Regions from separate parts of the Methylophilus sp. DW102 genome, predicted to be linked through region 2. Evidence: predicted binding sites of a transcription regulator. Region 2 holds the regulator's gene; each other region holds the start of a gene.
What was found. Region 2 encodes sigma-54, which starts transcription at its own class of promoters, with help from an activator protein. Its sites were predicted from a motif close to TGGCACNNTTCCTGCT; they were not measured.
Positions count from the first base shown of each region.

Region 1: AACH41_RS03460 (glycogen/starch/alpha-glucan phosphorylase) is a predicted target of sigma-54. The motif match lies at 1,882-1,897, and genes of this name have one in related genera.
Region 3: AACH41_RS00120 (circularly permuted type 2 ATP-grasp protein) is a predicted target of sigma-54. The motif match lies at 1,670-1,685, and genes of this name have one in related genera.

Region 1 covers NZ_AP029023.1:725,926-731,182, forward strand. Annotated here, with positions in the region: gene AACH41_RS03450 (DUF5677 domain-containing protein) at 1-254, opposite strand, end outside; gene AACH41_RS03455 (outer membrane protein transport protein) at 541-1,788, shown strand; gene AACH41_RS03460 (glycogen/starch/alpha-glucan phosphorylase) at 1,946-4,447, shown strand; gene AACH41_RS03465 (DUF4197 domain-containing protein) at 4,547-5,257, shown strand, end outside.
Region 2 covers NZ_AP029023.1:259,517-264,773, forward strand. Annotated here, with positions in the region: gene AACH41_RS01175 (anhydro-N-acetylmuramic acid kinase) at 33-1,160, opposite strand; gene tyrS (tyrosine--tRNA ligase) at 1,285-2,523, shown strand; gene AACH41_RS01185 (RNA polymerase factor sigma-54) at 2,569-4,113, opposite strand; gene lptB (LPS export ABC transporter ATP-binding protein) at 4,120-4,863, opposite strand; gene lptA (lipopolysaccharide transport periplasmic protein LptA) at 4,872-5,257, opposite strand, start outside.
Region 3 covers NZ_AP029023.1:23,343-28,599, reverse strand. Annotated here, with positions in the region: gene AACH41_RS00130 (serine/threonine-protein kinase) at 1-507, opposite strand, end outside; gene AACH41_RS00125 (YicC/YloC family endoribonuclease) at 653-1,546, shown strand; gene AACH41_RS00120 (circularly permuted type 2 ATP-grasp protein) at 1,729-3,222, shown strand; gene AACH41_RS00115 (alpha-E domain-containing protein) at 3,216-4,160, shown strand; gene AACH41_RS00110 (transglutaminase family protein) at 4,242-5,078, shown strand; gene AACH41_RS00105 (proteasome-type protease) at 5,131-5,257, shown strand, end outside.

The DNA.
Region 1 (5,257 bases), 470 kb from region 2:
TGAAAATTCATTCCAGCTTGAAGTGCAGTTTCCCTTAGTGCATGCAATTTCTGAAAGGCAATAGACCACTTTTCTCTATTTCTTTTTATGAACTCATCATTTTCTGAGACAACTTTAGATACTTTCTCTTTTTCATGTGAATGGATATCTTCAATAATCGCGTTGGCGGTAACGTCAATAATTGTTTCATAATCAGGATTGCTGTCGTTTTCCTTGAGTTGTTTTTTAACCTCTTCTAATAGATCTTCAAACATGATTCGCATTGCTCCTGACTCAAATAATTGTTTCAATACCTATCAATCTTAAGACATTCTTACCATCATGGAGCAAACCAAGAGCCAAGTAGGGTGAGCAACTTGTTGCCCACGCGTTCAATCCCGCTCAAATTGACTCAATGTATCCTTAATTAAGCTCTCCTTCATAAAAGCCCGCATCGCGGGCTTTTATGTTTTTAAGTTATAAATATATTTTTATATATTATTTATTGGAATTTTAAACGCTTGATATATTGCAATCCAACAAGGTTCTTGAAGGATTGAGATGTATCAGTGGTCAAAGATTATTCCGGTAGCGGTCGTTTTTTCGTTTGGTAATGCGTGGGCGACCGATGGTTATTTTTCGCATGGCTATAGTGTTCGCTCTCAAGGCGTCGGTGGCGTAGGCATTGCCCTGCCGCAAGATGCGCTGGCAGCTGCAACTAACCCTGCGGGCATGGGAAAAGTCGGGAGTCGTGTGGATGCTGGCGTGACTTGGTTCCGGCCTGTGCGTGAATCGGAAATTGAAGGCAGTGGCGCGCCAGGAGCCAATGGGACTTACAAAGGCAATGATAGACAGAATTTCTTTATTCCAGAGTTAGGCTATAACACACAGTATTCTGAGGATGTGACGCTGGGCGTGAGTGTTTACGGTAATGGCGGCATGAATACCGATTACAAAAAGGGGATTCCGCTGTTTAACAGTAATGGTCGCCGCACGGGCGTGGATTTGGCGCAGGTGTTTGTGGCGCCGACTGTGACCTGGAAGGTGCAGGAGCATCACACGCTGGGCGTGTCTTTGAACTTGACCTATCAGCGGTTTGAGGCCAAAGGCCTGCAAAACTTTAGCAATCAGAGTAGTTCAGCTGCTAACCTGACGAATAACGGGCATGATGATTCTTATGGGGCGGGCGTGCATATTGGCTGGCTGGGTGAGATTACGGATGCCGTGACGCTGGGGGCCACTTATCAGAGCCGTACTTACATGAGCCGGTTTGACAAGTACAAGGGCTTGTTTGCCGAGCAGGGGGATTTTGATATCCCCTCCACCTATGGCGTGGGGGTAGCTGTGAAAGTGACGCCGGCGCTGACCTTGGCGGCGGATTTTCAGCGCATCAATTACAGTGAGGTAGATTCGATTGGTAACGCCTCTTTATCTAACTTGAGCAATGGTTTGGGTAACGATAATGGCGCCGGGTTTAACTGGCAGGATGCCAAGGTGTATAAAATCGGTGCGCTGTATCAATATAGCCCGGCGTTGATTTTACGTGCAGGCTATAACCATGTCGATCAGCCGATTAGAGCCGGCGATACGCTGTTTAATATCCTGGCGCCTGGCGTGGTGAAAGATCATGTGTCGATTGGCGCGACTTGGGTGCTGAGTCCGCAATCCGAAGTCTCGTTTGCTTACACGCATGCCTTTGAAAATACGGTGCGTGGTCAAAACTCGATTCCTGCTGGATTTGGTGGAGGGGACGCCAATGTGCGCATGTATCAGGATGCACTAGGCGTTGCTTATACCTGGAAACTTTAGTTTTCGTGCTTCTCTCTGCCGGGGTCGGCAGTATAATTCAAAGCCACAATGAGAATTTTGTGGCTTTTTTTATGTCTGACACATTCTTGCTGTAGGCTTGCTTTTTGCTTTTGCTAACTGAAAGCAATTCAATGAATCAAACTCAAGGGGAAGATGCATGACTGCCAATGTGAAAAAAACACCTAAATCCAAGACACCCGTAGAAGCTGCGCAACCGGTTGAAGAGTTTTTGCTGGAGCAATTGCCTATCCCCCAGGCGTTGCGTAACCACCTGACTTTTTCTATTGGTAAATCAAACTCTTGGGCCACGGCGCGGGACTGGTATCAAACCGCCGCTTTTACCGTGCGCGACCACTTGATGAGCCGCTGGGTGAATACACGTGATGCTTATCGCGACGCCAATACCAAGCGCGTTTATTATTTATCTCTGGAGTTTTTGATTGGCCGCATGCTGTCAAACGCCGCACTGAATTTGGGCATTGCACCCGATCTAAGCGGAGGCTTGCAGGAGATTGGCCAAAAGCTGGAAGGCGTGGCCGAGATGGAGCCCGATGCGGCGTTGGGTAATGGCGGCCTGGGACGCTTGGCTGCCTGTTTTGTCGACTCGATGGCGACCATGGATATTCCGGCTACCGGCTATGGCATCCGTTACGACTATGGCATGTTTAGGCAAACCATCGAGAAGGGCCAGCAAAAAGAAAATCCTGATAACTGGTTGCGTTATCAGAATATCTGGGAGATTCAGCGCCCCGAGCATACTTGCGAGGTGAAGTTTTATGGCCGCGTGTTGCATGTACACACCGAACGTGGCGTGGAACATCACTGGGTCGATCATGAATCGGTGGTCGCCATGCCTTATGACGTACCTGTGCCTGGCTATGGCACGCAGACTGTGAATAATCTGCGCTTATGGTCTGCCAAGGCTACCAATGAGTTTGACTTGAAATCGTTTAACGAAGGTAACTACGAAAAATCGGTAGAAGGCCGTCACGGTGCCGAAACCATCTCGCAAGTGCTCTATCCAAATGACACCTCCGAGTCGGGCAAGGTGTTGCGCCTCAAGCAGCAGTACTTCTTTGTTTCTGCTTCTACACAGGATATTTTGCATCGCTTTACCAATTACAACTCCGATTGGAACACCTTGCCTGACAAGGTCTCCATTCAGTTGAATGATACCCACCCAGCGATTGCCGTGGCCGAAATGATGCATCAATTGGTCGATCATTATCACTTGCCTTGGGACCGTGCGTGGACGCTGGTCACCAAAATGTTTGCCTACACCAACCACACCTTGATGCCAGAAGCCCTGGAAACCTGGTCGGTGGACATGTTCGGACAATTGTTGCCTCGTCATCTCGAGATTATTTATGAGATCAATCACCAGTTTTTGCAAATGGTGAATCAGCACTTCCCGGGTGATACCGGCTTGTTGCAGCGTGTGTCCATTATTGACGAAACCCACGGCCGCCGTGTGCGCATGGCGCATCTGGCGATTGTTGGTAGCCATACCGTGAACGGCGTGGCCGAGCTGCACAGCGAGTTGTTGAAAACCACGCTGTTTGCTGACTTCAACAAAATTTATCCTGGCAAGTTCACCAATGTGACCAATGGCATCACGCCACGCCGCTGGTTGAACCAGGCCAACCCTTTGCTGACAGAATTGCTGACCAAGCATATTGGCACCGGCTTTCAGAAAAACCTGAGCCTGATCAAGCAGATCGAACCGTTTGCGGACAATGCGGCGTTCAGAAAAGCGTTCCGCGAAGTGAAAAAGGCCAATAAGCAGCGCCTGGCCGACAAGATTTTGCAGAAGACGGGTATTGCGGTCAGCGCAGATGCCTTGTTTGACGTGCAAATCAAGCGTATTCATGAGTACAAGCGCCAGTTGCTCAATGTGCTGCATGTGATCACGCTGTATAACCGGATTCGTAGCGGTCATGCCAGCCATCACACGCCACGGGTGATCATTTTTGCAGGCAAGGCGGCGCCTGGCTACTGGTTGGCCAAGCAGATCATCCGCCTGATCAACGATGTGGCGGTGATGATCAATAACGACCCGGCGGTCAAAGACCAGTTAAAAGTGGTGTTTTATCCTAACTACGAGGTCAGTGCGGCAGAAATCCTGTTTCCGGGCGCCGACTTATCCGAGCAAATTTCTACCGCAGGTACCGAGGCCAGTGGCACCGGTAATATGAAAATGGCGCTCAATGGGGCCTTGACCATAGGTACGCTGGATGGCGCCAATGTGGAGATCATGGAAGAGGTCGGCAGTGAAAATATCTTTATTTTTGGCCTGACCACACCAGAAGTGGCGCAGCTGAAAGCCAGCGGCTACAACCCGTGGGATTATTACCACGGCAATGCCGAACTCAAGCAGGTGATTGATATGATCGCCAATGGCTATTTCTCGGTAGAGGAGCCATCACGCTACCAGGCCATTATTGATACCCTGTTGCACAAAGGCGATCAATACTTGTTACTGGCCGATTATGCCGCGTATGTTACCGCGCAGGAGAAAGTGGCTGCCCTGTATCAAGATCAGGAAGCCTGGTCCCGTATGGCGATTTTGAATGTGGCGCGGATGGCCAAATTCTCCAGTGACCGCACTATCGGTGAATATGCCGAACGTATCTGGAATGTGAAACCGTTCAAAGCGTAAGCGCCCGGCTTTTGCGCAAGCCCACACAAAGCAAGTCCGCTGGACTTGCTTTGTGTTTTCTGGGTACACTGCGCTCAACTTGATGAGAGAACGAACAGCATGAAAATGAAAGCCAAGGTGATATTGACTGCACTGCTCCTGAGCAATGCAATCGGGATGCAGGCGCAGGCATTGGACCTGAAGGCGCTGGGCGACATGGTGGAAAAAGAGGTAAACAGTGCTGCCAGTGGCCGTAGCGAGAGCGGGGCGGTGAGCCAGCTCAGCGAAAAGGAAACCAGTGATGGCTTGAAACTGGCGCTGAGTCAGGGCGCCAGCAAGGCGGTGAGCATGCTGGGGGCGACGGATGGCTTTATGGGTAACCAGGACGTCAAAATTCCGCTGCCGGATTCATTAAAGAAAATCGAAAAAGGCATGCGCATGATAGGCATGGGCAGTCAGGCCGATGATTTGGTGCTGAAAATGAATCGTGCCGCAGAACAAGCCGTGCCAGAGGCAAAGGCCTTGTTGCTAAATTCGGTCAAGCAAATGTCTCTGACTGATGCCAAAGGGATTTTGACGGGTCCGCAAGATGCTGCCACGCAATACTTCAAGAAAACCACCGCAACTGACATGGCGGCCAAGTTTTTGCCCATCGTGCAAAAAGCCACGGCTAACGTGAAACTGGCAGATACTTACAACAAGTATGCTGAAATGGGCAGCCAGTTTGGCCTGATCAAAAAAGAAGATGCCAATATCAACCAGTATGTGACACAAAAGGCACTGGACGGCGTCTACCTGATGATTGCCAAAGAAGAGGCTGCGATCCGTCAG
Region 2 (5,257 bases):
TGGGAATCATTGCTACGCGTCGTTGCCGGTGCTTAGTTGGGGTAAACGGCACCCAGAATGCGTGGCCCCGCCGCGCCGGTGACAGCGGCCAAATTGCCTGGCAAATGATCTACACAGCGTTGCGCCAGCCAGGCAAAGGCGACCGCTTCCACCCAGTCCACGCCAACGCCCAATTGATCCGTCAGCTGTATGGACTGGCCAGACAGCGCCTGCAGTCTATTCAGCAAGGCCAGATTATGGGCACCACCCCCACAGACGTAGACTTCCTGAGCCCCTGGGCAGAATCGCGTCAGTGCATCGGTGATGCTCACTGCTGTTAACTCAAGCAAAGTACGCGCCACATTTTGTGCACTGTCGGGATACTGATGCAGCAGTTGCATTAACCAGGTGTCGTTAAACAGGTCGCGTCCCGTACTTTTAGGTGCGGCCAGTGCAAAATAAGGATCTGCCAACATGGCATTGAGCAAGTCTGGATTAATTTTCCCGCCCGCTGCCCAGTGCCCGCCCGCATCATAGGGTTGGCCTGTGTGTTGCTGCGTCCAGGCATCCATGAGCAGGTTGCCGGGTCCCGAGTCAAAGCCTGTGACTTGTCCGTGTGCTGGCAGATCACTCAAGTTGGCAATGCCGCCGATATTAATGACGACGCGATGCCTATCTGCACTCGTAAACACCGCCTGGTGGAAGGCCGGCACTAACGGTGCACCTTGGCCGCCGGCGGCAATATCGCGACTTCTGAAGTCGCCAATGACCGTGATCCCTGTTAATTCTGCCAAGCGGGCATGGTTGCCCAATTGTATGGTGTATGCCATGCCCTCTGCCAGTGTCGGACAGTGCCGGATGGTCTGGCCATGGCAACCGATGGCTGTCACGGCCTCGGCACGGATGTCGGCGAGCTTAAGCAGTTGCTTGACGGCTTGCGCGTAGAGTTCTGCGAGCTGGTTAGCAACCACTGCGGCCTCGTGTAACTCGTTATTGGCGGGCGTGTGCAAGGCCAGTAGGCGCTGTTTAAGCGCGTCAGGGTAGGGCAGAAAATAGGTGGCCGTTTGTGTCAGTTGCTCGCCCCGTTGCGAGGTGAGCACGGCATCCACCCCGTCCAGGCTGGTACCGGACATCAGTCCAATAAACAAACGTGGCTGGGAGCGATCGGCAGAAACTTGCATGGGTGTCATTTTAACACTGCTCCAGCCGCGCTTACAGAAATGCATGGGATTACGTTAAAATAGCTGTTTTACTTATTTGAGACGGTGCCATCAGTGCGCATCGTTGTATTTGACGGATACCCGCATGACCGATACCAAACAACCCTCATCTGAAGTGCCAGCATTGAGCCCAGAAATTGCCAAGGCGTTGGCCATTATCAAGCGTGGCGCAGATGAGTTACTGATCGAGCAGGAGCTGGTCGAGAAACTGAAAACAGGCAAGCCGTTACGTGTGAAAGCAGGCTTTGACCCTACCGCGCCCGACTTGCACCTGGGTCATACCGTCCTCATTAATAAATTGCGCCAGTTGCAGGATCTGGGCCATCAGATTTTATTCCTGATCGGTGACTTTACCGGCATGATTGGTGACCCAACGGGCAAAAGCGCCACTCGTCCACCCTTAACCGTGGAGCAGGTCAAGGCCAACGCCGATACCTATGCCGCACAAGTCTTCAAAATACTGGATCCCACCAAAACCGAGATTGTTTTTAACTCCAACTGGTTAAGTGAACTCGGTGCGGCGGGGATGATCAAGCTGGCTGCCAGCCATACCGTGGCCCGCATGCTGGAGCGCGATGACTTCTCCAAACGCTTCAAGGGTAATCAACCGATTGCGATTCACGAGTTTCTGTACCCGTTACTGCAAGGATATGATTCGGTCGCCCTGCAAGCGGATCTTGAGCTCGGTGGTACCGACCAGAAGTTTAACCTGCTCATGGGGCGTGAGTTGCAAAAGCAGGCCGGCCAGTCGCAGCAATGTGTGCTGATGATGCCGTTGCTGGAAGGGTTGGATGGCGTCAATAAAATGTCTAAATCACTCGGTAACTACATTGGCATTAGCGAGGCGCCAGAGACTATTTTTGCCAAGATCATGTCGATTTCAGATGAACTGATGTGGCGCTATATTGATTTGCTCTCTTTTGCGACGCTGGAAACCATTGCCGAATGGAAGGCGCAAGTCGCCAGTGGCGCAAACCCCCGCAATATCAAGGTCGGCTTTGCCCAAGAAATTGTGGCGCGTTTCCATGGTCAAGCCGCGGCTGAAAAAGCCTTGCAGGACTTCCAGACCCGTGCCAAAGGCGGCATCCCGGATGACGTGCCCGAAGTTGAAGTGACCATTGAAGGCGAGAGCATCGGCATTAGCCAATTGTTAAAACAGGCGGGCTTGGTTGAAAGCACCAGTGAAGCCATGCGCGCAGTGCAGCAAGGAGGCGTCAAGCTCGACAGCGTCAAGGTGGATGATAAGAATCTGCCTTTGACTAAAGGTGTGACAGTGATCGCACAGGTGGGTAAACGTAAATTTGCCAAGATCACAATCAGGTGATTTGAGCTGAGAAACAAAAAAGGCCGCATCTGCGGCCTTTTTTGTTTAGAGCGTTTTGCGCAAGTTCGCGGGCGGAATATTCAGGGACTCGCGATATTTGGCTATGGTACGGCGGGCAACGACGATACCTTGTTGTGCCAGTGTGTCGGTGATCTGGTTGTCCGACAAAGGCTTTTTCGGGTTTTCTTCGGCCACCATTTGCTTGATCAAGGCGCGGATAGCGGTGGCAGAGCAGGAGCCGCCTGCATCTGTGGCCACCGAGCTGCCAAAGAAGTATTTGAGTTCATAGACGCCACGCGGTGTGAGCATATACTTATGCGTGGTGACGCGGGAAACTGTGCTTTCATGCAAGTCGAGTTCTTCGGCGATTTCACGCAGCACCAGTGGCCGCATGGCAATTTCACCATGTTCAAAGAAGTTGCGCTGGCGATCTACAATGGCTTGTGACACGCGCAAAATGGTCGAGAAGCGCTGCTGGATATTTTTAATCATCCACTTGGCTTCCTGCATCTGGCTTTGCAGGTATTGGCCTGAACTCTCGCGGTTGCGCTTGAGGATGTCCGCATACATCTGGTTGATGCGCAGTTTGGGGATCACGCCATCATTTAAAGAGGCGACCCAAATGCCCTTGATTTTTTTAACCACCACATCGTGCTGGATAAAGTGATCGTGACTAAAGCTGGAAAACTCGCTGCCGGGTCTGGGGTTTTGCTGGCGGATCAGGTGCTGCGCCGCCTTGAGTACCGCTTCATCGCAACCAAGCACCTTGCGCAGTTTGACAAAGTCTTTGTTGGCCAGCAGCGCCAGGTGGTCTTTGGCAATGGCAATGGCGGTTTGCAAGTGTGGCGTTTCTTGCGGCAAACGCGTCAGTTGCAAGAGCAGGCACTCGCGTAAATCGCGCGCACCTACGCCTACAGGGTCCAGATTCTGGATCAGCTTGAGGGCGGTTTCCAGTTCCAGCAGCTCGACCTCAAGTTCGAGTGGCAAGTGCTCCACAATCTCCTGCAGATCTTGCTCCAGATAGCCATCATCAGTGATGCTATCCAGTAGCAGTTTGACCAGGCTCATGTCACGTTGCGATAAATGTGCCAGTTGTATCTGATCAATCAGATGCTCGCGCAAACTGATGCTGGTGGTTTCCTGTCTGGAAAAGTCACTGTCTTCGTCTTCCTGATGATTGCGTCCGGCTTCGTCCCAGTTGCTGGTGCTGCCAAACTCTTCATAATCATCTTCAAACTCTGGCGGCGTGAATTCCTCGTTTAAATTGGGCAGGTCGCTCTCGCTCCCGCCCAGCTCATCGTGCAAGTCTTCACGCAGACTTTCTGCCGGTGCGGTGATCTCTTGCTGCGTTGCCATGTCAAACGAGCTGGCATCTGTCGGCTCAGCTTCTACAGTGGGGGGAGGCGGTGTGTTATCTTCAAACTCGCCTTCTTCACCGTCTGACATTTCCAGTAACGGGTTTTCCTGCAGGATGGTTTCCAGTTCCTGGTTCAGTTCCAGCGTGGAAAGTTGCAGCAAACGGATCGATTGCTGCAGCTGCGGCGTCAGCGCCAGATTTTGCGAAATACGTAATTGCAGGTTCTGTTTCATGACGGATTACAGCCTAAAATTCTTGCCCAGATACACTTCACGCACACCTTCATTCTGAATGATTTCATCGGGCGTGCCTGCTGCAAACACAGCGCCTTCATTGACAATATAAGCGCGGTCACAGATATCCAGCGTTTCGCGCACATTGTGGTCGGTGATTAAAATACCAATATTCTGACTGCTCAGGTAGCGGATGATTTTCTGGATTTCGATCACCGCAATCGGATCAATCCCGGCGAACGGTTCATCCAGCAAAATAAATTTAGGGTCAGTGGCCAGGCAGCGCGCAATTTCAACGCGTCGACGTTCGCCGCCAGACAAGCTGACGGCCTGACTGTTGCGGATGTGCTGGATATGCAATTGATCCAGCAAGGACTCAAGCCTCGCCTCACGCTGCTCTTCCGTATAGGGACGGGTTTCAAGAATGGCGAGTATGTTGTCGGTTACGCTGAGCTTGCGGAAAATGGATGCTTCTTGGGGCAGATAAGCCAGGCCCATGCGCGCGCGCTCATGCATGGGCGCGCGGCTCACGTCGGCGCCATTCAGCGTAATGTTGCCTTCATCCAGCGCAACCAACCCGACAATCATGTAAAAGCTGGTGGTTTTGCCTGCCCCGTTGGGACCCAGCAAGCCGATCACTTCGCCACTGCGTAACTCAAGCGTCGTGTTTTTGACCACGGTACGGCCCTGATAGGTTTTTTTCAGGCGGTTAACCTGCAAATGGTTCTGATCTGCTGCCATGGTTTCCATCTTTATGCTTACTCTTTGCCTTGCTCACCAGTGTTTTCGGCAGGGGCAGGTTCGACCTTGAGTTGCAAGGAGCGATTCATCCGTAACCCCTGTTGAGAGGTTGGCTTGTTGTCAATGACAGGTGGTGTGGTTTTATTTTTAGGCTGTATGGTGGCCTTGACGCGGCTGCCAGCCGTCCCGTTCGGGTTGGCTTTGGTGCCGCCAATCACCTCGGCATACTCGGCGTTGGCGTCGTAGCTGATGTAGTCCCCGGTCACGATGTCTTCACCACGTTTAACCCAGGCATTGGTATACAGTTGCACTTTATCCATGCGGGCGTTGTATTCGATACGTTGACCACTGCCTTGCATCCACTCGTCTTTACCGGTACGTTTTTGCTTGAATGTGGTGGGGT
Region 3 (5,257 bases), 240 kb from region 2:
GCGGATATAGATATTGGCCGGTTTGATATCAAGGTGCAGCAATTTGCGTGAGTGCACCTCACGCAATCCATTGAGCAACTCAACGAACATGCGGATCAGAAAATTCTCGGGCACAGGCTGCGCTAACGCCATGATGTAGTCTTGCAGCGATTTGCCACGCTCATATTTCATGACCATATAGACGGTGCTGTTGGCGCGGAAGAAGTTTTTCACGCGCACGATGTTTTTGTGCTCGATATTGGCCAGCGCCAGACCTTCTTCAAAAAAGCACTTCATGCCATGTTTGTAGGCGGCTTCATTTTTGCCATTAGAGCGGATATGCGTATCGCCCTCGCGCTCGGCCAAGGTCACCGGCATGTATTCCTTGATAGCAACCGTGGTTTTCTGCGCATCTTGCGCCAGATAGACGAAGCTGAACCCGCCCAGACTCAGCACCTTGGTAATGGTGTAGTCATGCAGCACAGTGCCTACCGGCAAGGCAAAATCGTATTTATGAGCGAGCTTCACTAGCGCTTTAACGTCACAATCATGGCTTTTATTAAGGGCATGGCATCAGCAGAGGCTGTGATTTGTTCTGCGCGCCGCCTTGTTTGTACCATTTTCGCATAACGATACCGCATTTGATACAATCAGTGAGTTTGCCAGGAGCCAGATGATGACGATAAAAAATTCCCCCGCTAGCCAACCGATGTTGAGCATGACCGGCTTTGCGGCCACTGAAAGCCGCTTTACTGGCGGGCTGCTGCTGATTGAGCTGCGTGCAGTCAACCACCGTTATCTTGAGCTCAATGTCAAAATCGATGACAACTTGCGCCAGTTTGAGGCGCAAGTACGTGAATTGCTGCAGTCCCGCCTGGGACGTGGCAAGGTGGAATGCCGCATCAATCTCAAAAGCGATGCCGCGGTGGCTAACCTGACGCTCAACCCTGAGATGGTCGGGCAGATCGCTCAAACCCTGGCCGCGTTACAGCAACATTTTCCGCAGGCGCAACCCGTCAATCTGGTTGAAGTGCTCAAGCTGCCCGGTGTTTGCCAAACGGAGAGCATCGATACCGAGGCCATGGCGCAGAGCCTGCTCAATGGCTTGTCGCAGGCCATTGATGAACTGATTGCCGCCCGCCAGCGCGAAGGTGAAAAACTCAAGCAAGTGCTGCTCGACCGTCTGCAAGGCGTCCGTGAGCAGATCAGCATCGTCAAACCGCTGTTACCTGCCCTGATCAGCCAATATCAGGATAAACTGACCACCAAACTGCGTGAAGCCATGCAGGCAGAGGATGACCGCGTACGTCAGGAAATCGTGCTCTATGCCCAACGGATTGATGTCGATGAAGAGCTGGCGCGGCTCAATGCCCACATTGTTGAAATGGACCGTATCCTTACGGCTGGCGGCACCATGGGCAAAAAGCTGGACTTTTTGATGCAGGAAATGAACCGGGAAGCCAACACACTGGGCTCCAAATCGGTGGCAATTGAAACGACACAAGTGTCCATGCAACTGAAAGTATTGATCGAACAGATGCGTGAACAGATTCAGAATATTGAATAAGCCCTATTTAACACACGGTTTGCACCAAAACCGTGATTCGAGAGCGCACCATTTAGGTGCGCTTTCTTTCTGAAACCCGCTCATATAAAACATAAACTCATGATTTAAATGGGTTTTACAGGCTGGCACACGGCTTGCTCTTGTTTAAATGAATTTTACAAGTAAGGCAAAGGTCCAGCACGATGACGCAAACGGCCAAACAGTTTTTTGATGAAATGCAGGGCTATGGGGGCAATGTAAGGGCGATTTACCAGGCCTATAACCGCTGGTTGGCGAATGTGCCTACCCAGCAACTGGCGGCCAAACGCGCAGAAGCGGAAGTCCTGTTCCGCCGCGTCGGCATCACGTTTAACGTGTATGGTGAAGAAGATGGTGCCGAGCGCCTGATTCCATTTGATGTGATTCCACGCATGATTTCGGCCAGTGAATGGGCGCATTTGTCCAAAGGTGCCGTCCAGCGCGTACGCGCCCTCAATATGTTTCTGCATGATATTTATCATGATCAGGAAATCATTAAGGCCGGCATTGTCCCGCACAGCATCCTGACCAATTCGCAATACCGCCCGGAAATGGTGGGTGTGACTGTGCCTAACCAGGTGTATGCGCATGTGGCAGGGATAGACCTGGTCCGCACCAGCGAGTCGCAGTTTTACGTGCTTGAAGACAACCTGCGTACCCCTTCCGGCGTGTCTTATATGCTCGAAGACCGCAAGATGATGATGCGGCTGTTCCCGGATTTGTTTAAAAAATACCCGATTGCCCCGGTGGAGCATTACCCCAGTGTACTGCTGAACAACCTGCGCTCGGTCGCCCAGACCGGCGTCACTGACCCGACCGTGGTATTGCTCTCACCTGGCGCTTACAACAGCGCTTACTTTGAACATGCCTTCCTCGCCCAGCAAATGGGCATAGAACTGGTGGAAGGCCAGGATTTGTTTGTCCGTAATAACGCCGTCTATATGCGCACCACGCAAGGCCCGCAAAGGGTGGACGTGATCTACCGCCGCATTGACGACGACTTCCTCGACCCTCTGGTGTTCAAGCCCGATTCCCTGTTGGGCGTGCCAGGTCTGCTCTCCGTTTACCGCAATGGTGGCGTCACATTGGCCAACGCTGTAGGCACCGGCGTGGCCGATGACAAGGCGACGTATATTTACGTGCCGGAGATGATCAAGTTCTACTTGGGTGAATCCCCCATCTTGCAGAACGTGCCTACGTATCAACTCAGCAAGGAAGATGATCTGGCCTATGTGCTGGATCATCTGCCCGAGCTGGTCGTCAAGGAAGTGCAGGGCTCTGGCGGCTACGGCATGCTGGTAGGCCCCACAGCCAGCAAGCAGGAAATTGAAGAATTCCGTTTACGCATCGTCTCCAAACCCGCTAACTACATCGCGCAGCCGACGCTGGCACTGTCAACCTGCCCAACGCTGGTCGACCAGGGCATTGCGCCGCGTCATGTGGATTTAAGGCCATTTGTGCTGTCTGGCAAAACGGTCAGTGTGGTGCCGGGTGGCCTGTCGCGGGTAGCGCTCAAAGAAGGGTCACTGGTGGTGAACTCCTCGCAAGGGGGCGGCACCAAGGATACCTGGGTGCTGGAGCGGGACGATGTCAGTGCAGAAACCGTGCAGTCGCAAATGGCTGCCCAACAAGCAACGCAAGAGGCCGTCATATGTTAAGCCGTACCGCAGATCATTTATATTGGATGGCACGTTATATCGAGCGTGCTGAAAACGTGGCCCGTGTGCTGGACGTGACTTATAACATGTCGCTGTTGCCGTCAGACAGCAGCAACGAAGCGGAACTTTGGGATGCCGTGCTTGAAATTGCCGGGATCCGCGACATTTATGACAGCAATTACAAAGAGCTGTCGGCCGCCAACGTCATCAAGCATCTGGTCATGGATAGCCAGAACCCGTCCAGCATTTACAGCTCATTGCGTAGTGCGCGTGAAAACGCCCGTGCCGTGCGTGTGGCCATGACCACCGAGACCTGGGAAAACATGAACACGCTGTGGATTGAGTTTGGACAATATATCAAACAGGACCTGACCCAATCCGGTTTGAGCGAATTTTGCGAATGGGTGAAAAGCCGTTCGCACCTGTTCCGTGGTGTCTGTTTTGGCACCATGTTGCGTGACGAGGCCTTTAGCTTTGTGCGCCTGGGCACGTTTATGGAACGCGCAGACAATACTGCCCGCCTGCTGGATGTGAAGTATGAGTACTTGATGCCCATGCAAGAAGCCAATGACGGCGCGGTGGATTATTACGAATGGAGTGCGGTGTTGCGCTCGGTCTCGGCATTTCAGGCTTACCAAAAAGTCTACCGCGATGCCATTGAACCGACCAAGGTGTCTGAATTATTGATTCTGCGTGAAGACATGCCGCGGTCTCTGCATGCCTGTTACGCCGAGATCATGCCGATTTTGCGCCAGGTCGCTGGCAGCCGCCACACCGAAGCCGAGCGGCTGGCTGGCCAGATGCATGCCAGACTGCATTACGGCCGCATGCTGGACATTTTAAAAGATGGCGTACACCATTTTCTGGATGAATTTATTCTGGCCAACCGCAAACTGGGCGAGGAAATACAACGTAATTTTTTAAGCGCCACGGCCTGACGCCTGACACACGATTGCCATGAACCCCTCATGCGCAGATTGCTCTAAGACAGCACTGCGCTTTTTTATTTGGGAAGCGACATGCGGTTAACCATCGAACATCAAACCCAATATGTGTACAGCGAAATGGTGCCATACACCATACAGCAACTGCGCCTGACACCCCGCACGGACCCGCGCCAGCAAGTCAGACATTGGGAGATCAAGGTAGCCGGGCAGCTGACCCCGTTTGCAGATGCGTTTGGCAACCTGGCACACACACTGGTCGTCGACCAGCCGCACCAGGCTTTACTGATCACGGTGAGCGGTGAGGTCGAAACGGGCGCCGCGACCAGCGCAGACAAGGCAACCTTGCCAGTGACTGTTTTTTTGCGAGACACGCCCCTCACCCAGCCCGATGATGCCATCATGGCCTTTGCCAAAGACTTTGCCCATGCGCCCGCGCAAGCGCTAATGCAGGCCTTGCGCGACCGCATGCAATACAGCAAAGGCGCCACCGAGGTGAACACCCCCGCCGCCCTCGCCTTTGAGCTGGGCAAGGGCGTCTGCCAGGACCATGCGCATGCTTTTATCGCTTGCTGCCGCAGCCTGGGCTGGCCTGCCCGTTATGTGAGTGGTTACCTGTTTACCGAGGATGGCAGCCTGATGCAAACCCATGCCTGGGTAGAAGTCTGGCAACAAGAGACATGGCTGGGGCTGGATGTCTCGAATGGTATTCCGGTGGATGAAACCCATGTCAAACTGGCGGTCGGTCTCGACTACCGCAGTGCCAGTCCGGTGACTGGCTCACGTATGGGTGGCGGCCAGGAAGGCATGGCCAGCATGGTGAGCGTCAACCGCCAGACAGCGCTGAGCGAAGCGCAACGGCAGGCACACTTACAGCAATTACGTGAGCAGGCACAAGCCGCCCAGCAATAGCAAGTACTCGCATGCTATGATATTTGTTAACTTGATAAATGACTGACTTGAGATGACTTACTGTGTAGGAATCCTGCTTGAACAAGGTCTGGTATTGGCATCAGACACGCGCACCAATGCCGGGGTGGACCAGGTGGCGATTGCACCCAAGATGCACGTGTTTGAGGTGCCGGGTGAAC